DNA from 3 places in the Streptomyces sp. NPDC005576 genome. Region 2 is predicted to be linked to each of the others. Evidence: riboswitches for the same ligand, from Rfam matches in the RefSeq annotation. Region 2 holds a riboswitch; each other region holds the start of a gene.
The links. A riboswitch is a leader RNA that binds a small molecule or an ion and turns the genes downstream of it on or off. The one in region 2 is predicted to bind thiamine pyrophosphate.
Positions count from the first base shown of each region.

Region 1: linked by a shared signal. The riboswitch ahead of thiO (glycine oxidase ThiO) and the one ahead of ACFYPN_RS21545 (thiamine ABC transporter substrate binding subunit) in region 2 are both predicted to bind thiamine pyrophosphate.
Region 3: linked by a shared signal. The riboswitch ahead of thiC (phosphomethylpyrimidine synthase ThiC) and the one ahead of ACFYPN_RS21545 (thiamine ABC transporter substrate binding subunit) in region 2 are both predicted to bind thiamine pyrophosphate.

Region 1 is NZ_JBIAJC010000001.1:354,043-361,807, reverse strand. Features, by position in the region: gene ACFYPN_RS01625 (phytoene desaturase family protein) at 1-801, shown strand, start outside; gene ACFYPN_RS01620 (hypothetical protein) at 916-1,884, opposite strand; gene metF (methylenetetrahydrofolate reductase [NAD(P)H]) at 1,937-2,854, opposite strand; gene thiE (thiamine phosphate synthase) at 2,972-3,616, opposite strand; gene ACFYPN_RS01605 (Rv2175c family DNA-binding protein) at 3,695-4,060, opposite strand; gene ACFYPN_RS01600 (NAD(P)/FAD-dependent oxidoreductase) at 4,195-5,436, opposite strand; TPP riboswitch at 5,541-5,652, shown strand; gene thiO (glycine oxidase ThiO) at 5,650-6,894, shown strand; gene thiS (sulfur carrier protein ThiS) at 6,891-7,157, shown strand; gene ACFYPN_RS01585 (thiazole synthase) at 7,160-7,765, shown strand, end outside.
Region 2 is NZ_JBIAJC010000011.1:236,672-244,436, reverse strand. Features, by position in the region: gene ACFYPN_RS21550 (ABC transporter permease) at 1-1,143, opposite strand, end outside; gene ACFYPN_RS21545 (thiamine ABC transporter substrate binding subunit) at 1,233-2,324, opposite strand; TPP riboswitch at 2,406-2,522, opposite strand; gene rlmN (23S rRNA (adenine(2503)-C(2))-methyltransferase RlmN) at 2,629-3,735, opposite strand; gene ACFYPN_RS21535 (phosphatidate cytidylyltransferase) at 4,227-5,330, opposite strand; gene frr (ribosome recycling factor) at 5,330-5,887, opposite strand; gene pyrH (UMP kinase) at 6,008-6,781, opposite strand; gene tsf (translation elongation factor Ts) at 6,942-7,765, opposite strand, start outside.
Region 3 is NZ_JBIAJC010000010.1:170,519-178,283, forward strand. Features, by position in the region: gene ACFYPN_RS19590 (helix-turn-helix domain-containing protein) at 1-156, shown strand, start outside; gene ACFYPN_RS19595 (SsgA family sporulation/cell division regulator) at 258-695, shown strand; gene ACFYPN_RS19600 (YibE/F family protein) at 732-2,063, opposite strand; TPP riboswitch at 2,135-2,267, shown strand; gene thiC (phosphomethylpyrimidine synthase ThiC) at 2,260-4,050, shown strand; gene ACFYPN_RS19610 (MFS transporter) at 4,212-5,462, shown strand; gene ACFYPN_RS19615 (hypothetical protein) at 5,537-6,412, opposite strand; gene ACFYPN_RS19620 (metallophosphoesterase) at 6,597-7,676, opposite strand.

The sequences.
Region 1 (7,765 bases), on a different contig from region 2:
GAGCGGTGCCTGGCGCGGCGGGTGGAGTTCATGTTCGGCGCGGAGGTGGTCCGGGTCGTCGAGAAGGACGGCCGGGCGGCCGGGGTGGAGCTGGCGGACGGGACGCCGGCCGGGGCCGACCACGTGGTGCTGGGCGTACAGCGCCGTCCGGACCTGGTGCCGGGTACGGCCCTGGGGGCGGACGGGGACGTGCCGGTGCAGCCGCACCCCGGGGCGGGGCCACTGCCGGGCCGCTTCGTGGTGATGCTCTCGCTGCGCGGCGGCCGGGATGCCGGGGCCCCGCACCGGACCGTGGTGCACGCCCCGGACGGCGCGGCGGAGCAGGCGGCACTCTTCGCGGGGCGACTCGCCGAGGCGCCCACGGTCACCGTGCTGCGGCCGGACGACCCGGCGACCCGGCCGGACGAGGACCATGAGGCGGTGACGCTGGTGGCCACGGTCGCCCCGCACGGCCCGGTGGACTGGACCGGCCCGGAACTGCGCGAGCGGTACGCCGCGACGGTGATCGCCGCCGCCGGGAAGGCGGTCCCCGGACTGCGCGGCCGGATCCTCGACACCGAGGTGCGCACCCCCGCCGAGACGGAGGCGCAGACGGGGGCGGCCGGCGGTTCGGTGCCGCCGCCCGCGTTGGCGGGAGCGGCCGGCGCCCGGCTGCACGCCGCCAACCGCACCCGGCTGCCGGGGCTCTACCTGGCGGGCGGCTGGTCGCACCCGGGCGGCGGTCCGGCGCACGCGGGGATGTCGGGCGCCCTGGTCGCCGGGCTGATCGTGGAGGGCGACGACTTCAAGGGCTCGCGGTGAGCCGTGGGTTCAGGCGGTGAGCGACGGCTCCGAGGTCTCGCGGTGAGCGACGGCCGCGAAGGCTCGCGATGAGGGCGCGTCCCCTCCCGGGAGGGGACGCGCGGGAACAGCGGGTCAGTAGCGGTACTGCTCGTTCTGCCCCGTGTCGTAACCGTTGCCGTTGCCGTTGCCGTTGCCGTAACCGTCGTCACCGGCCGGATAGTTGCTCCCGTGCGGAGCGGGCGCGCCCTGGGCGTGCTGCTCGCCCTCCCGCTGCTGCGGCACCCAGACGCCGCCCGGCGGGGTGTCGGCGCCGTACTGCGGGGCGGCGTACGGCTCGGTGTACTGCTGCTGGTTCGGGTAAGCGTCGTAACCGCCGCCCGACCCCGCGTCGTAACCATTGCCGTTGCCGTTGCCGTAGGCGTCGTAGGACGCGTACGGCGGAGCAGCCGTGCCGCCGGCGCCGATGTACGGGTCGGAGTACGCCGCGTAGCTGTGCTGGTCGGTGCCGTAGGCGTAGCCGCCGTCGTACGAGGAGTTCTGCGCGGGCTCGCCGTAGCCGCTGTACGGGTCGTGGGCGGCGTACTGGGGCTGGGCGCCGGCCGGTTGCTGCTCCCGCGGGTGGCGCTGCTCCTCGTACCCCTGGTCGCCGCCCGGCTGCGCGTACGGGCTCGGGCTGTACACGCCGTACTGGCCGGTCTCCTCCGGCATCGGCTGCGGCTCGTACACGGCGGCCGGGTCGTCCTGCGCGGGTGCGGCCGGTTCCTCGTACTCCAGGCCGGAGACTTCGAGGACGGGCTCCTCGTTGACGGAGGGCCCGCGGCCGCGGCGACGGCGGCTGGCCCCGGGGCTGCCCCCGATGGCCCAGCCGGTGGAGAAGCCCCGCCGGAAGGAGAGCGTCACGTAGGTCTGACCCACCGCGAACGCGATCGCGCCGAGTGCGATGACCAGCACGGACGGGATCAGGACGCCGAGCACCACGCAGAGGAATCCGGAGAAGGCGAGGAGCCTCCAGCGCAGCCGTGCCTTGTACTGCAGAAGCACTTCCCCCAGCAGCCACAACGCCACCACGCCGAAAGCGATGTAGAGGACCGTCCAGCCCACGCCCGCCCCCTTCTACGGCCACCGCCGCCGGATCGGTGGCGGGTACGGCCGGTCACGACTGCTTGTGCAGTCCGAGATTTTCGTAGATTTCGAGCGTTGCCGTCGAGTTGTTGAGCGTGATGAAGTGCAATCCGGGCACACCTTCGGACAGCAGCTCCGCGCAGAACTCCGTTGCGAACTCGATGCCAATGGAGCGTACAGCCGCGGGATCGTCCCTGACCGCGTGGATGCGCTCTTCGAGGGCCCTGGGCACTGCCGCGTTGCTCAGCTGGGGGAATCTTTCGAGCTGTCTGACGCTGGTGACCGGCATGACCTCCGGAATGATGGGGGTGTCGCAACCCGCGGCGACCACACGATCACGCATCCGGAGGTAGTCGCCGGGTTCGAAGAACATCTGGGTGATGGCGTAGTCGGCCCCGGCCCTGCACTTGTCCACGAAGTGACGGGTGTCCGTTTCCCAGTCGGACGACCGCGGGTGCATTTCGGGGAACGCGGCGACCCCCACGCAGAAATCGCCCGACTCCTTGATGAGCCGCACCAGGTCGGCGGCGTACCGCACGCCCTCCGGGTGCTCGACCCACTCGCCCATCGGGTCGCCCGGCGGGTCTCCGCGCACGGCGAGGATGTTCCTGATCCCCGCGTCGGCGTACTGGCCGATCATGTTGCGCAGCTCCGCGACGGAGTGGTTGACCGCGGTGAGGTGCGCGACGGGGGTGAGGGTGCTGTCGGCGGCGATCTGCTGGGTCGCCCGGACCGTGCCCGCCCGGGTGGTGCCCCCGGCTCCGTACGTCACGGAGACGAAGCTGGGCCCCACGGCCTCGACCCGGCGCAACGCGTTCCAGAGGTTGCGCTCGCCCTTCTCGGTCTTGGGTGCCCAGAACTCGAAGGAGTACGACGTCTTGCCGGACGCGAGCAGGTCGCGCACGGTGCGTGCGCGGTCCGTCCGGGTGGAGGAGGTGCCAAGGGCCATACCGCGAGGTTAACCAGGGACCGGCCGTCACCCAACCAGAGCGGGATATTTGTCCGTATTGCAGTGAATACCGTCCACGCCTCGGACAGCCCGCCGGGACACCCGGCCGGGCGGGTGTCAGCGCTCGCGGATCCGCTTCGCCAGGCCGGCGGCGGCCGCGGCCGGGTCGTCGGCCTCGGTGAGCGCGCGGACCACCACGACGCGCCGGGCCCCGGCGTCCAGCACCTCGTCGAGATTGCCCGCGTCGATGCCGCCGATGGCGAACCACGGGCGGTGCCCGCCGAGGGAGGCGGCGTACCGCACCAGACCGAGGCCGGGCGCGTGGCGGCCGGGCTTGGTCGGGGTGGGCCAGCAGGGGCCGGTGCAGAAGTAGTCGACGCCGGGCTGTGCGACGGCCGCGTCCACTTCGGACTCGGCGTGGGTGGAGCGGCCGATCAGCGGAGGCTCGCCGATGATCGCGCGGGCCGCGGGGACCGGCAGGTCGCCCTGGCCGAGGTGGAGCACGTCGGCGCCGGAGGCGTGGGCGATGTCGGCGCGGTCGTTGACGGCGAGGAGTGTGCCGTGGCGGGCGCAGGCGTCCCGGAACACCTGGAGGTGCTCCAGCTCCTCCGCGGCTTCCATGCCCTTGTCGCGCAACTGGACGATGTCCACTCCGGAGCCGAGCACCGCGTCGAGGAATTCGGGGAGGTCCCCCTGGCGCCTGCGGGCGTCCGTGCAGAGGTAGAGACGGGCGTCGGTGAGCAGGTGGCGCGGCGTGGGCATCAAGGTTCCCCCCAGGTGGGTCACGTGGTCGCGGGCCGCGGGAAGCACGGCCCGCGACCACGTGTGCGGTCGTCTCGGTCAGACGGCGAGCGCCTGGGCGCGGCGCTTCACCTCCGTCCCGCGATTCTCGCTCAGCGCCTGCGCGGGGGTGCCGGGCAGGCTCGGGTCGGGGGTGAAGAGCCACTCCAGCATCTCTTCGTCGGAATAGCCGTCGTCCCTCAGGAGGGTCAGGGTCCCCGCGAGGCCCTTGACCACCTTGTCGCCGTCGATGAAGGCGGCAGGCACCTGGAGCGTCCGGTTCTCACCGCGGCGCACCGCGATCAGCTGGCCTTCCTTGACCAGCTGCCGCACGCGCGTCACCTCGACGTCGAGGAGTTCCGCGATGTCGGGGAGGTGGAGCCAGGCGGGGACGAGAGCATCGATCTTTGCGTCAATCCGGTTCACGAGGACAAGCGTGCCATCTGGGACCGACAGCTGGAAGCCGGGCCGACCGTACGGACCACGTCGCAGGGCGTCCCCGCAGGTCGCGCCCGGGTTCGGAGCGGCCCGGCCGGGCGCGCACGACCCCGCGCCGGGGCTCAGCGGACGGCGGACTTCAGGGGTACGGCCGGGTCGGCGGCCCGCTCGGGGTCGAGGGTCCGGCCGGAGGTGACGAGCTTGCGCCCCTGGGTGAGATCGCGCGGACGGCCGACCGCCAGCAGGGCGACGAGCGCGCCGTCGCGCAGCCAGAGCACGGTCCACTCCTCGTCGGCGGGGTCGCCGCGCCACAGCAGGGTGTCGGCGTCCGCGTGGTGCCCGGCGTACTGGACGAAGCGGCCGAACTGCTCGGACCAGAAGTACGGCACCGGGTCGTACGGCTCCGGTTCTGCGGCCTTTGCCCCTCCCGTCCGTGCGATGCCCGCCGCGACGGTGCGCGGGCCCTGGAGCGCGTTGTCCCAGTGGTGGACCAGGAGACGTGCGCCGTAGCGCGCGGAGGGGTACGAGGCGCAGTCCCCGACCGCGTACACCCCGGGCGCGGAGGTGCGCAGGGCGGCGTCCGCGATGACCGATCCGTCCGGGCCGAGCGCGACGCCCGAGCCGGCGAGCCAGCCGCTGGCGGGGCGGGCGCCGATGCCGACGACCACCGCGCCGGCCGGGAGCCGGCGTCCGTCGGCCAGGATCACGGCGCCGGGTTCGACGCGGTCGACCCGGGCGCCGGTGAGGAGCGTGGCACCGGCGTGCGCGTACCAGTCGGCCATGGGTGCGGTGACCTCGGCGGGCAGCACCCCGGCGAGCGGGCGGGCGGCGGCCTCCACGACGGTGACCGCGCAGCCGGCCGCACGGGCGGCGGTGGCGAACTCGGCGCCGATCCAGCCCGCGCCGACCACGACGACGTCGTGGCGCCCGGCGAGGACGGGCCGCAGCCGCTCGGCGTCGTCCAGGGTGCGCAGCAGGTGGACGCCGGGAACCCCTTCGGAGCCGGGCAGCGTCAGCGGTTCGGCCCCGGTCGCGAGGACCAGCACGTCGTACGGCACCGGGCCGTCCGGGGTGTCCACCTCCCGGTCGGCGGGGCGCAGGCCGTCCACGGGGAGCCCGAGGCGCAGACGGACGTCGAGCGCCTTGAAGTCGATGCCGAACGCGGAGTGTTCGGCGGTGCCGAGCAGGACGGCCTTGGAGAGCGGCGGCCGGTCGTAGGGCTGGTGGGGCTCCGCGCCGATCAGGGTGACGGGCCCGGTGTACCCCTCGTCCCGCAGTGCCACGGCGGTCCGCACGCCCGCCATGCCCGCTCCGACGATGACGACGCCGTGCTCCGGCGCCCGCTGGTCGCTCTCTTCGCTCACGTACCCACCCTAAGCACCTGACGCTCCATCACGTCACGGGGTCCGGTGCCCTCCGCGGCGGCTCCTTCGTACCGCGCGGGCGGCGGGGTCTAGGGTGGCTGCGCGAAGACACTCGCGGGAGCCCGGACGAACCGGGCTGAGAGGGAGGCTGGCGGCCTCCGACCGTACGAACCTGATCCGGGTCATGCCGGCGAAGGGAGGGGCTGGACACCCATGCGTGCATCACAGGAATCGTCCTCCGCCGCGAGCGGGGGCACCACGGGCGGGGGCACGGGAGACGCGGGCCGCCGGGGGCCCGCGTACGACGTGCTCGTCGTCGGGGGCGGCATCATCGGCCTGGTCACCGCCTGGCGGGCGGCGCAGGCGGGACTGCGGACGGCGGTCGCCGATCCGGAACCGGGCGGCGGGGCCGCGCGGGTCGCGGCCGGGATGCTGGCCGCCGTCACCGAACTCCACTACGGCGAGCAGATGCTGCTCGGGCTCAACCTCGCCTCCGCCGCCCGCTACCCGGATTTCGTGGCGGAGCTGGAGGCGGCGAGCGGCCGGGACACCGGCTTCCGCGCCTGCGGCACCCTCGCGGTGGCGCTCGACTCCGACGACCGGGCGCACCTGCGCGAACTGCACGCCCTCCAGGAGCGGTCCGGGCTCGACTCGCAGTGGCTGTCGGGGCGCGAGTGCCGGCGGCTGGAACCGATGCTGGCGCCGGGTGTGCGGGGCGGGCTGCGGGTCGACGGCGACCATCAGGTCGACCCGCGCCGGCTGGCGACCGCGCTGCTGACGGCCTGCGAGCGGGCCGGGGTGGTCTTCCACCGCAGCCCCTGCGAGCGGCTGGAGGTCGCGCGCGGCCGGGCGGCCGGGGCGCTGCTCGCGGACGGCACCGCGGTCTCGGCCGGCCAGGTCGTGCTGGCCGCCGGCAGCCTCAGCGGCCGGCTCGCGGGGCTGCCGGAGGGCGTCGCCCCGCCGGTGCGCCCGGTGAAGGGCCAGGTGCTGCGGCTGACCGTGCCGCGTGCGTACGCCCCCTTCCTCAGCCGGACGGTGCGCGCGGTGGTGCGGGGTCAGGACCTGTACCTCGTCCCGCGCGAGAACGGCGAGCTGGTCGTCGGTGCGACGAGCGAGGAGATGGGCTGGGACACCACGGTGACGGCCGGCGGGGTGTACGAGCTGCTGCGCGACGCCCACGAGCTGGTGCCGGGCATCACCGAGCTGCCGCTCACCGAGACCCTGGCCGGGCTGCGTCCCGCCACCCCGGACAACGCGCCGGTGCTCGGCCCGACCGCCCTGCCGGGGCTGCTGGTCGCCACCGGCCACCACCGCAACGGGGTGCTGCTGACCCCCGTCACCGGCGACGCCATGGCGCACGCGCTGACCACCGGCGAACTGCCCGAGGTGGCCCGCCCGTTCGCGCCGGGCCGCTTCACCACCCCCGTCGCCCCCGCACGCGAGGAGCAGTACGCATGACCGATCCGGCCGTCCCGACCGACCTGACCGATCCGACCGGCCTGACCGCCCCGACGGCCAGAGTGCCCGTCTCCGTCAACGGTGACCCGCGCGAGCTCCCGCCCGGGACCACCCTGGGCACCCTCGTGGCGTCCCTGACCCGCGCGTCCTCGGGGGTCGCCGCCGCCGTCAACGAGAGTGTGGTGCCGCGCTCGGCCTGGCACACCACCGCCCTCGCCGGGGGCGACCGCGTCGAGGTCCTCACCGCCGTACAGGGAGGCTGACCATGTCCGACGACCTCTTCCGCCTGGGCGGACTGGAGTTCTCTTCCCGGCTGATCATGGGCACCGGCGGCGCCCCCAGCCTGGACGTGCTGGAGCGGGCGCTCATCGCCTCCGGCACCGAGCTGACCACCGTCGCGATGCGGAGGCTGGACCCGACCGTGCGGGGTTCGGTCCTCTCCGTGCTGGAGCGCCTCTCCATCCGGGTACTGCCCAACACGGCGGGCTGCTTCACCGCGGGTGAGGCGGTGCTGACCGCCCGGCTGGCCCGCGAGGCCCTCGGTACGGAGTGGGTCAAGCTGGAGGTGGTGGCCGACGAGCGGACCCTGCTGCCGGACCCGGTCGAGCTGCTGGACGCGGCGGAGATCCTCGTCGACGACGGGTTCACCGTGCTCCCCTACACCAACGACGACCCGGTCCTCGCGCGGAAGCTGGAGGACGTGGGCTGCGCGGCGGTCATGCCGCTCGGCTCCCCCATCGGCTCCGGTCTCGGTATCCGCAACCCGCACAACTTCGAGCTGATCGTGGAGCGGGCCGGGGTCCCGGTGATCCTGGACGCCGGGGCGGGCACCGCCTCGGACGCGGCACTGGCGATGGAACTGGGGTGCGCG
Region 2 (7,765 bases):
CGCGGAGACGCCGAGCGGCAGCATGAGGAGCGCGTCGAAGCCCCGGACCAGCCGTCCGGCCCGTCGGGTGAGCGCGGCGGCGGCGAGCCCTCCGACGACGAGCGAAATGCCGGTGGCGGCGAGGGCGTACTGGAGGGAGTTCCCGATCGCCTCCAGCGGGGCGACCAGGAAGGTCGAGCCGCTCGCCTCCGCGGAGCCAAGGGCCCGGTAGTAGGCGAATCCGTGTCCGCCGGGCTGGTCGAAGGACCGCTCCACGAGCACGCCGAGCGGCAGCAGGATCAGCAGGAGCACGGTCAGCAGGAGAGCGCCGAGGAGGGTCCACTGACCGGCTCCGCGCGGGCGGTGGGAGGTCTGCGCCGGATCCACGAGGCGCAGTGCGGTCTCCCGGCGGCGTACGGTCCGCGCGTGCACGGCCAGGATGGCGCCGACGGCCACGAACTGGACGAGGGTCAGCACCGCCGCGGTGGGCAGATCGAGCAGTTGCGCGGTCTGCCGGTAGATCTCCACCTCCAGCGTGGAGTACGCGGGGCCGCCGAGGATCTGCACGACACCGAACGAGGTGAACGTGAAGAGGAAGACCATCAGGGCGGCGGCGGCCACGGCGGGGGCGAGCGCCGGCAGGGTCACCCGGCGCCAGGCGGCGAACCTGCCCGCGCCGAGCACCCGGGCGGCCTCCTCCTGGCGGGGGTCGAGCTGCGACCAGAGGCCGCCGACGGTCCGGACGACCACGGCGTAGTTGAAGAAGACGTGGGCCAGCAGGATCGCCCAGACGGTGGTGTCGAGGCGTACGCCCCACAGCTCGTCGAGCAGTCCGCCGCGGCCGAGCAGAGCGAGGAAGGCCGTACCGACGACGACGGTCGGCAGGACGAACGGCACGGTGACGACGGCCCGCAGCAGCTGCTTGCCGGGGAAGTCGAGGCGGGCGAAGACGTAGGCGCCGGGGAGGGCGATCAGCAGGGTCAGCGCGGTGGACGCGAACGCCTGCCAGGTGGTGAACCAGAGGACGTCCAGCAGGTCCGCGCGGCCGAGGACCTCGCCGAAGCGCGCGAACTGCCAGCCGTCCTCGGTCTTCAGCCCCCGGGCCACGATCGCGGCGACCGGGTACGCGAAGAACAGTGCGAAAAACGCGACGGGCACGGCCATCAGGCCGAGCCGCGTCGCCAACGAGCGCGCGCCGCCTGCGGTACGGCGGCGCGCGGCGGGGCCCATGGTCTTCGACACTCAGGCCTTCATCACTTCACGACGAGCGAGGTCCACGTCCGGACCCACTGCTCACGGTGGGTGGCGATCTTCGCCGGGGCCACGGTGAAGGGCTTGTCCACGGTGGCGCCGAACTTGGTGTAGACCTCCGGCAGCTTCGTGTCCTCGACCACCGGGTCGACGAACATCTGGAGCGGCATGTCCTCCTGGAAGGTCTTGCTGATCAGGAAGTCCAGCAGCGCCTTGCCGCCCGCCTCGTTCTTCGCCCCGTCCAGCAGGCCGGCGAACTCGATCTGGCGGAAGCAGGTCGAGGTGGCGACACCGGTGGGGGCTTCGGTGGGCTGCGGGTCGGCGTAGTACACCTCGGCCGGCGGGCTGGAGGCGTAACTGACGACGAGCGGGCGGTCGGCATGCGCCTTCTTGCCGCCGGCCGATCCCGAGAACTCCTCGTTGTACGCCTGCTCCCAGCCGTCGACGACCTTCACGCCGTTGGCCTTCAGCTTCTTCCAGTAGTCCTGGTAGCCGTCCTCCCCGGAGTCGGCGATGGTGCCGAGGAGGAAGCCGAGGCCGGGCGAGGAGGTGGCGGCGTTCTCGGTGACCAGGAGGTTCTTGTACGCGGGCTTCAGCAGGTCCGCGAAGGAGCTCGGCGGGTCCAGCTTCTTGTCGGCGAAGTACTTCTTGTCGTAGTTGACGCAGATGTCGCCGGTGTCGACCGGGGTGACCCGGTGCTCGGCGTCGAGCCGGGTGTCGGCCGCGACCCTGCCCAGCCCCTTCGCCTCGTACGGGGTGAAGATGCCCTGGTCGAGGGCGCGGGAGAGCAGCGTGTTGTCGACGCCGAAGAAGACGTCGCCGCGCGGGGAGCCCTTGGTGAGGATCTCCTGGTTGAGGGCCGCGCCGGCGTCGCCGCTCTTGAGGACCTTGACCGTGTAGCCGGTCTCCTTCGTGAACTCCTCGAGCACGTCCTTCGACGCGGTGAAGGAGTCGTGGCTGACCAGGGTGACGGTCTTGGAGCCCTTGGAGGTGCCCGAGCCGAACGTGTCGTCGGAGCTTCCGCACCCGGCGAGCACGGTGACGCCGAGTGCGGCGGCGAGCGCGGTCGCCGCGTACTTCGTCGTGGTGTTCATGTGATTCCTCCTGGAGGTGACCAGGAAGAGACGCGGCCCCGCACGCGCCGGTGGACACCGGAAGCGGGCAGGGCGCAACAGCTTGAGTAAGGTCCGAACTTCCTACCCGGAATGACCCGGGCGAGGTTCAGAGGGTCTGCGGCCATCCGTTCACCGGTGCCGCACTCTCAGCGCTGTGGCGCTCCCCTGTCGGAATATGAAGTTGATGAACGCGGGGCCAGGCTACACGGACCCTGTGCGGGGGCTCTCCCCGGTCAGACCGTCAGCAACGGCCTGACCGCGGTAAATGCCCCACGACACGGACTCAGCGCTCGGAGGCCGCCAGCTGCCCGCAGGCGCCGTCGATCTCCTGGCCGCGGGTGTCGCGGACCGTGACGGGTACGCCGTGGGCCGCGATGGCCTCCACGAACGCCTTCTCGTCCTCGGGACGGGAGGCGGTCCACTTCGAGCCGGGCGTCGGGTTGAGCGGGATCAGGTTGACGTGCACCCGCTTGCCCTTGAGCAGTCGGCCGAGCCGGTCGCCCCGCCACGCCTGGTCGTTGATGTCGCGGATCAGGGCGTACTCGATGGAGATCCGGCGGCCGGACTTCTCGGCGTACTCCCACGCGGCGTCGAGCACCTCGCGGACGTTCCAGCGCGTGTTCACCGGGACGAGGGTGTCGCGGAGCTCGTCGTCCGGGGCGTGCAGCGAGACGGCGAGCCGGCACTTGAAGCCCTCGTCCGCGAAGCGCAGCATCGCGGGCACCAGGCCCACGGTGGAGACGGTGATACCGCGCTGGGAGAGGCCCAGGCCGTCCGGCTCGGGGTCGGTCAGCCGGCGGATGGCGCCGACGACGCGGTTGTAGTTGGCGAGCGGCTCCCCCATCCCCATGAAGACGATGTTGGAGAGGCGCGCGGGCCCGCCCGGCACCTCGCCGTCGCGCAGCGCCCGCATGCCGTCCACGATCTGGTGGACGATCTCGGCGGTGGAGAGGTTCCGGTCCAGACCGGCCTGTCCGGTGGCGCAGAACGGGCAGTTCATCCCACAGCCGGCCTGTGACGAGATACACATCGTCACGCGCTCGGGGTAGCGCATCAGGACGGACTCCACGAGGGTTCCGTCGTGCAGCTTCCAGAGCGTCTTGCGGGTGGTGTCGTCGTCGCAGCTGATGTGCCGGACCACGGACATGAGGTCCGGGAAGAGCGCTTCGGCGAGCTTCTCCCGCGACCCGGCCGGAATGTTCGTCCACTCCGACGGGTCGTGCGCGTACCGCGCGAAGTAGTGCTGCGAGAGCTGCTGCGCACGGAAGGGCTTCTCGCCGGTCGCGGCGACTGCCTCCTTGCGCTCGGCGGGCGTGAGGTCGGCGAGGTGCCGCGGGGGCCTCTTGGCTCCGCGGGGCGCGACAAAGGTGAGTTCTCCGGGCTTAGGCATGGTTCTTCCAGTGTCGCAGACACGCGAAGGTCCCCCCGGTCGTCACGCAGTTCAGGACCCGTGACGACCGGGCGAACCAAGTCGTCGCTCGTGGGCGTCAGAGGCCCCGACGACCCCTGCACGGCCCCCACACGGCCCGGTTCCCTGCAGCCTCGCAGGTCAGGTGCGCCTGGCCGGAGGGAACACCTGGCCGGATGAGACACCGACTCTGCCCCGGGCCGCCTTCCCGCTCCCGGACAGGAGACCCGGAACACTGCCTTCTCACTTCCTGTGAGGAGGTCGTCCCCTTGGGGCAAGTGGGCATTGCCCACTTGCCCCAAGGGCGACAGGGACGCAACGGGAAGGGCCCGCCGTCCTGTGGACGGCGGGCCCCCGGTGCTTGAAGACACAGGTGGAACGGGGTGTGCGGAAGGGCTCCAGCCGACGGAGTACAGCCCGTACGCCGCCGCCGGAACGTATCGCCTGAGGACCTCGGGGCCTCAGGCTCAGCCTCAGCCGCTGCCGACGAACAGCACCAGCAGCAACCAGACGACCGGAGCGGTCGGCAGGAGCGAGTCCAGCCGGTCCATGATCCCGCCGTGACCGGGCAGCAGCGTGCCCATGTCCTTGATGCCGAGGTCCCGCTTGATCATGGATTCGCCGAGGTCGCCGAGGGTGGCGCTGGCGGCGACCGCGAGCCCCAGCAGGAGCCCCTGCCACCAGGAACCGTCGTCGATCAGGAACTGCACGCACAGCGCGCCGCCCACCATCGCGAAGGCGATGGCCCCGAAGAGCCCCTCACGTGTCTTTCCGGGGCTGATGCGCGGAGCGAGCTTGTGCTTGCCGAAGCGCCAGCCGACCGCGTACGCGCCGGTGTCGCTGATCACCGTCAGCAGCAGGAACGTGAGTACCCGCCAGGCTCCGTCGTCCGCGGCCAGCATCAGCGCCACGAACGTCGCCAGGAACGGCACGTAAAAGGTGGCGAAGACACCCGCGGTGACGTCCCGGAGGTACCCCTCCGGCTTCGCGGTCATCCGCCAGACGAGTACGGCCAGCGAGGTGAGCGCCATCGCGATCCAGGCACCTTCGGCGCCCCAGACGTAGCCGGCCACGACCATGGCCGCGCCGCCGACCGCGAGCGGGATGAGCGGAGCCCTGATCGACTTCCGCTCGTCCAGCCGGGAGGTGAGTTCCCAGAGGCCGACCACGACGGCGACGACGACGACACCGACGAAGACGGCCTTCACGACGAACAGCGAGGCGATCACGACGGCACCGAGGCCCACGCCGACCCCTATGGCGGCCCGCAGGTCACGCCCCGCCCGCTTCTTCTGCGGAGGCTGCGGGGCGGGTACGGGCGCCGACGGGGCAGATGCGGGCGCCTGCGGCACCTCGTCGCGGAACAGGGGGCCACTGATGTGCGTGGCGTCCCCGTCCCGGCCGTCGTGGTCGTCTGCGTCGTCTCTACCTGCGTCGGGAGTGTCCGGCACGATGGGCATGGGCCGAGTCTGCTGGGCGCCGTGCGCATCGTGGGCAGGACCCGCCGGAGCGGCCGCGATCTCGGACGTGCCCCAGTAGCCGGCACCCTGCGGGGCACCCAGGGAAGAGTCGTTCATCAGACTTCGAGCAGCTCGGCTTCCTTGTGCTTCAGCAGCTCGTCCACCTGCGTGACGTACTTCGCGGTGGTGTCGTCGAGCTCCTTCTCCGCACGGCGCACCTCGTCCTCGCCGGACTCCTTGTCCTTGACGAGCTTGTCGAGCGCCTCCTTCGCCTTGCGGCGGATGGAGCGGATCGAGATCTTGGAGTCCTCTGCCTTGGTCTTGGCGACCTTGATGTACTCCTTGCGGCGGTCCTGGGTGAGCTCCGGGAAGACCACTCGGATGATATTGCCGTCGTTGCTGGGGTTGACGCCCAGGTCGGAGTCGCGGATCGCCTGCTCGACGTTGCGCAGCGCGGTCTTGTCGAACGGCGTCACCACGGCCATGCGCGGCTCGGGTACCGAGAACGAGGCCAGCTGGTTGATCGGGGTCAGCGCGCCGTAGTAGTCGGCGACGATCTTGTTGAACATCGCCGGGTGCGCGCGGCCGGTGCGGATGGCGGCGAAGTCCTCTTTCGCCACGACGACGGCCTTCTCCATCTTCTCCTCGGCTTCGAGGAGGATTTCTTCGATCACCCTGTGCTCCTGCGTGTCTTGAGTGGGCCCGGCATCGTCATCACCGGGACCTGCGGGTCCTGCGTCACGTCCTCACCTGCACGGTGTCCGACCGGCAGGCCGTTGTCCATCCGTGGGCCGTCAGGCCCGGGTGCTCTCGTCACTCACGAGCGTGCCGATCTTCTCACCGTTGACCGCGCGAGCGATATTGCCTGCGGTGGTCAGTTCGAAGACCAGGATCGGGAGCCGGTTGTCGCGACAGAGTGTGATCGCGGTGGCGTCGGCGACCTTCAGGTCGCGGGCGAGCACCTCGCTGTACTCCAGCGCGTCGAACTTCACCGCACCGGGGTTGGTCTTCGGGTCGGAGTCGTAGACCCCGTCGACCCCGTTCTTGCCCATCAGGAGCGCCTCGGCGTCGATCTCCAGGGCACGCTGGGCCGCGGTGGTGTCGGTGGAGAAGTACGGCATGCCCATGCCGGCGCCGAAGATCACGACGCGTCCCTTCTCCAGATGCCGCACGGCACGGAGGGGAATGTACGGCTCGGCGACCTGGCCCATGGTGATGGCGGTCTGTACGCGCGAGTCGATGCCCTCCTTCTCCAGGAAGTCCTGGAGTGCCAGGCAGTTCATCACGGTGCCGAGCATGCCCATGTAGTCGGACCGGGCCCGGTCCATGCCGCGCTGCTGGAGCTCGGCGCCGCGGAAGAAGTTGCCGCCGCCGATGACGACGGCGATCTCCGCGCCGTCGCGCACCACCGCGGCGATCTCGCGGGCGATGGCGTGCACGATGTCGGGGTCGACCCCGAGTCCGCCACCACCGGCGAACGCTTCGCCGGACAGCTTCAGCATGAAGCGTCCGGGCACCTTCTCGTCGCGCTTGTGGTCAACCTGTTTGGCGTCCGCGCCCTTGTCCATGGAAATTCTCCTCGTGCACATACGAAGAAGGCCATTGCCGGTGGGTCTGGTGTCCCTCAGCGGCAATGGCCTCCTCGTCAGATCTGCGGTCGCTCGGCAGGTGTGCGGCCGACGACTGCATCAGACCCTATCCCGGGTCCACCGCATTCGCGGACGGGACTCAGATGCCGACCTTGATACGCGTGAAGCGCTTCAGGGAGACACCGGCCTCGTCGAGAACCTTCTGGACCGACTTCTTGGCGTCCTTGGCGAAGGACTGCTCCACGACGACGACGTCCTTGAAGAAGCCGTTGACGCGACCCTCGACGATCTTCGGGAGGGCGGCCTCGGGCTTGCCCTCCTCGCGCGAGGTGGCCTCGGCGACACGACGCTCGTTCTCGACCGTCTCGGCCGGGACCTCGTCGCGGCTCAGGTACTTCGGCGCGAACGCGGCGATGTGCTGCGCGACGTCCTTGGCGACCTGGGCGTCCGGCTTGTCCAGCTCGACGAGCACGCCGACCTGCGGCGGGAGGTCGGGCATCGTGCGGTGCATGTACGCAGCCACGTAACCGCCGGTGAACTGCGCGAAGCGGTCCAGGACGATCTTCTCGCCGAGGTTGGCGTTGGCCTCGTCCACGAACGCCTGGACGGTCTTGCCGGCCTCGATCTCGGAGGCGAGCAGCGCCTCCAGGTCGGCCGGGGAGGTCGCGGCGACGTGCGCGGCGAGCGTGTTGGCGACGGCCTGGAACTTCTCGCTCTTGGCGACGAAGTCGGTCTCGCACTTCAGCTCGAGCAGAACGCCGGAGGTCTGGTCGTCGGAGATGAGCGAGACGACCGCGCCGTTCTCGGCCGAACGGCCTTCGCGCTTGGCGACGCCCTTCTGGCCCTTGATGCGGAGGGCCTCGACGGCCTTGTCGACGCTGCCGTCGGACTCGTCGAGGGCCTTCTTGCAGTCCATCATGCCGGCGCCGGTGAGCTCGCGGAGCTTCTTGACGTCAGCGGCGG
Region 3 (7,765 bases), on a different contig from region 2:
TGTGCCGCCATCCCCATCACCGCAGGTTCGGTCGTCGCCGCGATGGCCATTTCTCTACCCCTGGACCGACAGGACCAGTTGCTCCCCGCAGTCGAACAACTACGTGCCGAAGTGGCACGGCTCTTGCGTTCGTTCGTGTTCTCTATCAGTATCTGAAAAATCACTCCTTGTGATCTGCTATCGCGTGCACCACGATGGCGTCAATAGGGCCACGGGGGATCATTCCTGGCCAGATTCATCTACTGCGGGGTTGAACGATGCGCGAGTCGGTTCAAGCAGAGGTCATGATGAGTTTCCTCGTCTCGGAGGAGCTCTCGTTCCGTATTCCGGTGGAGCTCCGGTACGAGGTGAGCGATCCGTACGCGATCCGGATGACCTTCCATCTGCCGGGTGACGCCCCTGTCACCTGGGCTTTTGGTCGTGAGCTCCTGCTCGACGGCCTCAACAGCCCAAGCGGCGACGGCGATGTGCACATCGGCCCGACCGAACCCGAGGGCCTCTGTGACGTGCACATCCGGCTCCAGGTCGGTGCGGACCGGGCCTTGTTCCGAGCCGGGACGGCACCGCTCGTCGCGTTCCTCGACCGGACGGACAAGCTGGTGCCACTGGGGCAGGAGCACACGCAGGGTGACTTCGACGGGAATCTCGAAGAGGCGCTCGGCAGGATCCTCGCCGAGGAGCAGAACGCGGGCTGACAGGCTGTCAGCCCGTCAGCTTTTGGGTCCTCGCGCTCATGCCTTGCGGCGGCGGCCCCTCCCGGTCCGTACGGGTGCAGGAGCTTTGGCTTCCGCGCCGAGCCCTGTGCGGTCCGCGGACACCACCAGAGCGGCGAGCACCGTCGTGACGGGCACCGAGGCGACCAGTCCGATCGAGCCGACGAGAGTGCGGACGATCTCCGCCGCCACCAGCTCACTGTTGGCGACCGTGCCCACGCTGCTCTGCGCGATGGAGAACAGCAGCAGCAGTGGCAGCGCCGCGCCCGCGTAGGCGAGCACCAGGGTGTTGACCACCGAGGCGATGTGGTCGCGCCCGATCCTGATGCCCGCCCGGTAGAGCCCGCGCGCCCCCGTGGCCGGGTTCGCCTGGTGCAGCTCCCACACCGCCGACGTCTGTGTGACCGTCACGTCGTCCAGGACCCCGAGCGAACCGATGATGACACCGGCCAGCAGCAGGCCGCTCATGTCGATGTCCGGATAGAGGCCGTGGATGAGGCCGGTGTTGTCGTCGGTGTTGCCGGTCAGCCCCGCCCAGTCGATGAAGACCGAGCCCAGCAGCCCGATCAGTACCAGCGAGATCAGCGTGCCGATGACCGCCACCGAGGTGCGGGCGGTCACTCCGTGGCAGGTGTACAGCGCGATGAGCATGATCGCGCTGGCCCCGACCACCGCCACGAGCAGCGGGTTGGACCCCTGCAGGATCGCCGGGAGGATGAACAGCGTCAGCACGGCGAAGGACACCGCGAGCGCCACGAGCGCCATCACCCCGCGCAGCCGCCCCACCACCACCACGGCGACGGCGAAGAGTCCCGCCAGCAGCGCCATCGGAAGCTTCCGGTCCACATCGGTCACCGAGTACTGCAGATCGTGCGGAGCGTCCGGCGCGTAGGCGAGCACGACGCCCTGGCCCTCGCTCAACTGCCGTGACGCGTCCGGCTGGATGATCTCGGCGAACCTGCGTCCCTCGTCCTTGCCGCTGGTCACCTCGATGGTGGCCTTCTTGCAGTCGCCGGTCTCCCCGGCCGCGCCGGCCGGGCCGGAGCCCGTCGACGCACCGCCCGTGGCGGGGACCTGGGCCGCGTTGACGTCCGCGCAGTTCACCCGGTCCACCCGCACCACCTCTCCCTGCTCGGTCTGCCGGTCGAAGCCCACACCGGTCCGCTCGTGGGCGGGTGTTCCGCCGGGCCAGAGCACCACCAGGCCGACGACCACCGCCGCCGCGAAGGGGATCAGCACACAGGCGATGACCTTCCGCAGATGGGTGGAGACGGGCGCCGCGGGGCCATGGCTGTGGGTATGGCCGTGCGAGGGGTCCTGGGGTTCGGGCCGGTCCTGGGAGGAGTTCACCGGGCGATCATCCCAACTGCGGCGGAGGCCCCCTGTTCAGCACGGCCGGGCGGGCGCTAGCGTGGTGGCACCTTTGCACACGCGGGAGCTCGGAGCACCGGGCTGAGAGGGCGCTGACCTCGTGAATCCTCACGGGACAGGCTGCGCCGACCGCCGAACCTGTTACCGGGTAATGCCGGCGTAGGGAGTAGGTCTCATGACCACATCGGACGCACGCACGCCTGCCTCCACGACGAACGAGAGCGTCGGGGCGAGCAAGTCCATCGGCTGGCACAAGGGATACGTCGAGGGCTCGCGCCCCGGCCTCCGGGTGCCGGTCCGTCAGGTGCACCTGACCAACGGCAAGGACGTGACGCTCTACGACACGTCCGGTCCGTACACCGATTCCGCGGTCACGACCGACGTCCGCCGGGGCCTCGCCTCCGTGCGCGGCGGCTGGATCGAGGACCGGGGCGACACCGAGGAGTACGAGGGGCGCCCGGTCCGTCCGGAGGACGACGGCCGCCCGCCCGCCTCCCGCGACGGCCTGCGCAACCTCGACGCGGTCTTCCCCGGCGGCGCGCGCAGGCCCCGGCGCAGCCGCGACGGACGCCCCGTCACCCAGCTCGCCTACGCGCGGCGCGGGGAGATCACCCCCGAGATGGAGTACGTCGCGATCCGGGAGAACGTCGCCCCGGAGGTCGTCGTCGAGGAGATCGCGGCCGGCCGGGCGGTGCTGCCGGCCAATGTGAACCACCCGGAGATCGAGCCGATGATCATCGGCAAGCGGTTTCTGGTGAAGGTGAACGCGAACATCGGCAACTCGGCCGTGGCCTCCTCCATCGAGGAGGAGGTGGACAAGATGACCTGGGCGACCCGGTGGGGCGCCGACACGGTCATGGACCTGTCCACCGGCCGCAACATCCACACCACCCGCGAGTGGGTCCTCCGCAACTCCCCCGTGCCCATCGGTACCGTCCCGCTCTACCAGGCACTCGAAAAGGTGGACGGCCGGGCGGAGGAGCTGACCTGGGAGATCTACCGGGACACGGTCGTCGAACAGGCCGAGCAGGGCGTGGACTACATGACGGTGCACGCCGGGGTGCGCCTTCCGTACGTCCCCCTCACCGCGCGCCGGAAGACGGGCATCGTCTCCCGGGGCGGCTCGATCATGGCGGCCTGGTGCCTCGCGCACCACAAGGAATCGTTCCTCTACGAGAACTTCGAGGAGCTCTGCGAACTCCTCGCGACGTACGACGTGACGTACTCGCTCGGGGACGGACTGCGGCCGGGGTCCATCGCCGACGCCAATGACGAGGCCCAGTTCGCCGAGTTGCGCACCCTCGGCGAGCTGAACTCGATCGCCAAACGGTACGGCGTGCAGACGATGATCGAGGGGCCGGGGCACGTCCCGATGCACAAGATCAAGGAGAACATCGACCTCCAGCAGGAGATCTGCGAGGAGGCGCCGTTCTACACCCTCGGCCCGCTGACCACCGACGTCGCACCGGCGTACGACCACATCACCTCCGGTATCGGAGCGGCGATGATCGCCTGGTGGGGCACGGCGATGCTCTGCTACGTGACCCCCAAGGAGCATTTGGGGCTGCCCGACCGGGACGACGTGAAGACCGGGGTCATCACCTACAAGATCGCGGCCCACGCAGCCGACCTGGCCAAGGGGCACCCGGGTGCGCAGGACTGGGACGACGCGCTGTCGGACGCACGGTTCGAGTTCCGCTGGGAGGACCAGTTCAACCTGGCGCTCGACCCGGACACCGCACGCGCCTTCCACGACGAGACGCTGCCCGCCGAACCGGCCAAGACGGCGCACTTCTGCTCGATGTGCGGACCCAAGTTCTGCTCGATGAAGATCAGCAGAAGCATCACCGAGCAGTTCGGCGGCGAGGAGGCCGCCACCCCGGAGGAGATCGAGGCCGGGATGCTGGAGAAGTCGAAGGAGTTCGCGGCCTCGGGCAGCCGCGTCTACCTTCCGCTCGCGGACTGAACCGTCGGAGGGCCGCCCGGCACCCCCGGTGAGGAGGGCGGGCGGCGGCTTCTCGGGGCGCCCACGGTCACCCGGCGATGGCCGGGACGGGTCGGGAGGCGGTGGGACGGGTGTGCGCGCCCCGGGTGGTGTCCGGTGGACACCCCCTGGGGTGACCCGTCATGACACCTTCCCCGGCCCGGTTACCCCTCCGGCGGAACCGACGGTTCGCCCTGCTCGTCGCCGCCCGGTTCGTCTCGATCCTGGGCAACGGATTCGCCCGGGTGGCACTGGCCTTCGCGGTGCTGGCACTGTCCGGGAGCGGTCCCGGCCGGCTCTCCCTGGTGCTGGCCTGCCAAGCCCTGCCGCAACTGGTCTTCGTCCTGGTCGGAGGGGTGGTCGCGGACCGGACGTCGCGGTCCCGGCTGATGGTGCTGGCCGATGTCGCCGGCGCCGCCGCCTACGCCGGTCTGGCCGCGATGGTGCTGACCGGCCACGCCCCCCTGGGGGCGATGTGCGTGTTGGCGGTGCTGACCGGTACGGCCACCGCGATGTTCGCGCCGGCCATGGACGGGGTGGTCCCGCTCGTGGTCCCCGCCGACCGCCTCCAGGAGGCCAACGGGCTGCTGCGCGTCGGTTCCCACGGGGCGTTGCTGCTGGGCCTCGCCCTGTCCGGAGTCACCGTCGCGTTCGTCGGCGCGGGGTGGGCGCTCGCGCTGAACGCCGCTTCCTTCGTCGTCAGCGCGGCGCTGACGGGTGGGCTGCGCCTGGCCGGCCGGCCGCGCGGAGGTTCCTCCGGGTGGACCGATCTGCGCGAGGGCTGGACGGCGTTCGCCGGCCGGCAGTGGCTCTGGGCGGTCGTGGCGCAGTACACCTTCGTGGTGGCCGCGCTCAACGCCACGCTGGGCGTGCTCGGTCCGCTGGTGGCGGAGGAGGAGTTCGGCGGTGCGCGGGCCTGGTCGGTCCTGGTGGCCGCCCAGGCGCTGGGCATGATCGCCGGGGCCGGGGCGTCGGCCCGTCTGCGGGTGGGGCGCCCCGTCCTCGTCGCGGTCCTCGCGACCTTTCCCCTCGCCGCTCCCCTCGCGCTCCTCGGCGCTCACGCGCCGCTCGCCGTGATCGCGGCGGCCATGTTCTGCGCGGGGGTGGCGGGTGACGTCTTCGCCGTGCTGTGGTCCACGACCGTGCAGCGGGAGATCCCGGAGGACACCCTTTCGAGGGTGAGTTCGTACGACCTCTTCGGTTCGCTCGCCTTCGCCCCGCTCGGGCTGCTGGTCGCGGGTCCGGTCGCGGCCGCGGTGGGACCGGGACCGGCGTTGTACGGCTGCGCGGTTCTGGTGGTGCTGGCCACCGCGGGAGCTCTGCTCTCGCCCCAGGTACGAGGGTTGAGGGCGTCGGGTCCCCAGGGGCAGGTGGCGGTGGCCGAGGCGGGCTGAACCGGAGGCGGGATGCGGTGCGGCGCCCCGGTCGCCAGGTTCCCGCGGCCCGGCCGCTCATGGCCGGACGCCGGCTATCCGTCTTTCGGACCGCCGGAGCCCGCACCGCCGGAGCCCGGACTCGGAGAGCCGGGGCTGTCGAAGCCGGGGCTGTCGAAGTCCGGGCTGCTGAAATCCGGGCTGGTGAAGGAGGGCCGAGGGCTCTGGCGCGAGCCGTCCCGCGGGTTCGAGAAGTCGGGGCTGCTGTAACCGATCTTCGGGATGCGGTTCGGTGACGGCCGGGGGGCGCGGGCGGCCGGTGCGGCGGACGGGTCGTCCAGCGCGTCGCGCAGGAACGGGAGGATGCCGCGTTCCAGCAGGGCGTGGCGCCAGGCTTCCCGGGCCCTGGCGATCTCCTCCGGCACGTCGTCCTCCGCCATGGCGACGGCCAGCTCGTTGGAGCTGTTGCGGAGCGCCGTGACCAGCAGTCCGACGGCGGCGGCGAGTATCGCCAGAGCGGCGAGCGCGGCGAAGAGCCAGCCGGCGGTGATCAGCGGGCCCGCGATGGCCGCGGAGCTCACCGCCCGGAGGAGATAGCCGATCAGCAGGAAGATCACCGCGGCGGAACCCGCGAGGAGCGGCGCGAGCACGGTGACGACCGCGCCGACCCCGACGCCCTCGCCGGGGCGGTCGGGCGAGTCCCGCACCTCGTCGGAGTCTTGGTCGGCGTCCCCGGTCGGGACCCGGAGTTCCCCGCGCGCCTTCACGTAGTGCTCGTACTCGGTGGCGGCTGCCGCGGTGATCAGCGCGGTGGCGCTCAGCGCCATGGTCCGCAGCTGTTCCCGGTTGAGCCGTTCCCCGACGCCGTCCAGATCCGGCCGTTCGTGCGCGTGGCGCAGCGCGTCGCCGAGGATTCGCTCGTACTCGGGCCCGTCCTCGGCCAGCAGGTGCGGAGCGCTTGTCATCTGCATCCCCCGATGCTCCGTGGCGCCCGGAAACCCGCGCACGGCGGGGCGTCTCGGACGAAACGGAGGAGAGCCTGCTACTGATACGCCGATGGTAGAGCGCCCGGGGCGAGCGGTGACAGGGTGTTTCCAGAAATAGGCCCGCCGACCGCGAACGATCGGGTCGGCGGAGCCCTACCCGGCGAAGATGTCAGTCATGCAGGGGGAGTTGTGCGACCAGTAGCTTTCCGGCCATGGTCACTCCGCCGTCCATGGCGATGGCGAGCCCGTCCGCGTACAGGTGCGGTCCGCGCACCACCGGCCCCGCGCCGTTCTCGCCGTCCTCCGATCCGACCTCGCCGAGGAGGTACGGAATGGGGCTGTGGCCGTGGACGACCCGGCGGCCGCCGTACGCGGCCATCAGCTCGCGCACCGCCTGCGTGCCGCCGTCGTCGCGGAACGCGAACCGCTTGGTGAGCTTGCGGAACAGGTCCCAGCACTCGTCCGCGTCATTACGGGTCAGGATGGCGTGGACCGTGTCGTTGACGTCTTCGATGGTCGCCCCGTAGTCGAGGTACGCCGTGGTGTCGGAGTGCATCAGCAGATGCCCGTCCTCTTCGACGACAGCGTCCAGCCGGGACATCCACTGCAGGTGGACGTCGCGCAGCCGCTCCATGTCGTGTTTCTGGCCGCCGTTGAGCAGCCAGGCGGCCTGGAAGGTGGCGGTGCCGGCGCCGGAGTTCACCGGGGTGTCCGCGAAGCGCTTCGCGCCGATGAGGAGCAGCTCGTGGTTGCCCATCAGCGCCTTGCAGTAGCCGCCCGCGGCGGCGGCCTCGGCCGAGAGCTGCATCACCAGGTCGATGACGCCGATGCCGTCGGGGCCCCGGTCCGTGAAGTCGCCGAGGAACCAGAGCCGGGCGTTGCCCGCCGACCAGTTGCCGTTGACGTCGATGAGGCCCTGGTCGGCGAGCGCGGCCTTCAGCTCGTCGAGGTAGCCGTGCACGTCGCCCACGACGTAGAGCGGGCCGAGCCCGTCGGCCCCGTCGGCGTCCGCGTCCGGCACGGATGCCGCGACGGGCACCCCCGCCGGGGTGATCACGGGCAGGTCGCGCTCGGTCGGCGTGTAGCCCTCCGGCACCCCGTCGTCGGGAACGGCGTTCCCGGGATGCGTGAGCGCGCCGTCCGGATGCGGGTCCGTCCCGGACATGGTCGTTCGCGTGTACGGCGGAACGCGGAAGTCGCGCAACGTCGCCGTACGCACCACGGGTTCCTGACCGGCCCTCTGAGTCATCGACCCCTCCACCACCGTCGCGCCGCCGTACACCTGACGGGCCCTGCCTGGTAGAGGGGGTCCGCGGTGTCGTGCGCCCATCATAGGAA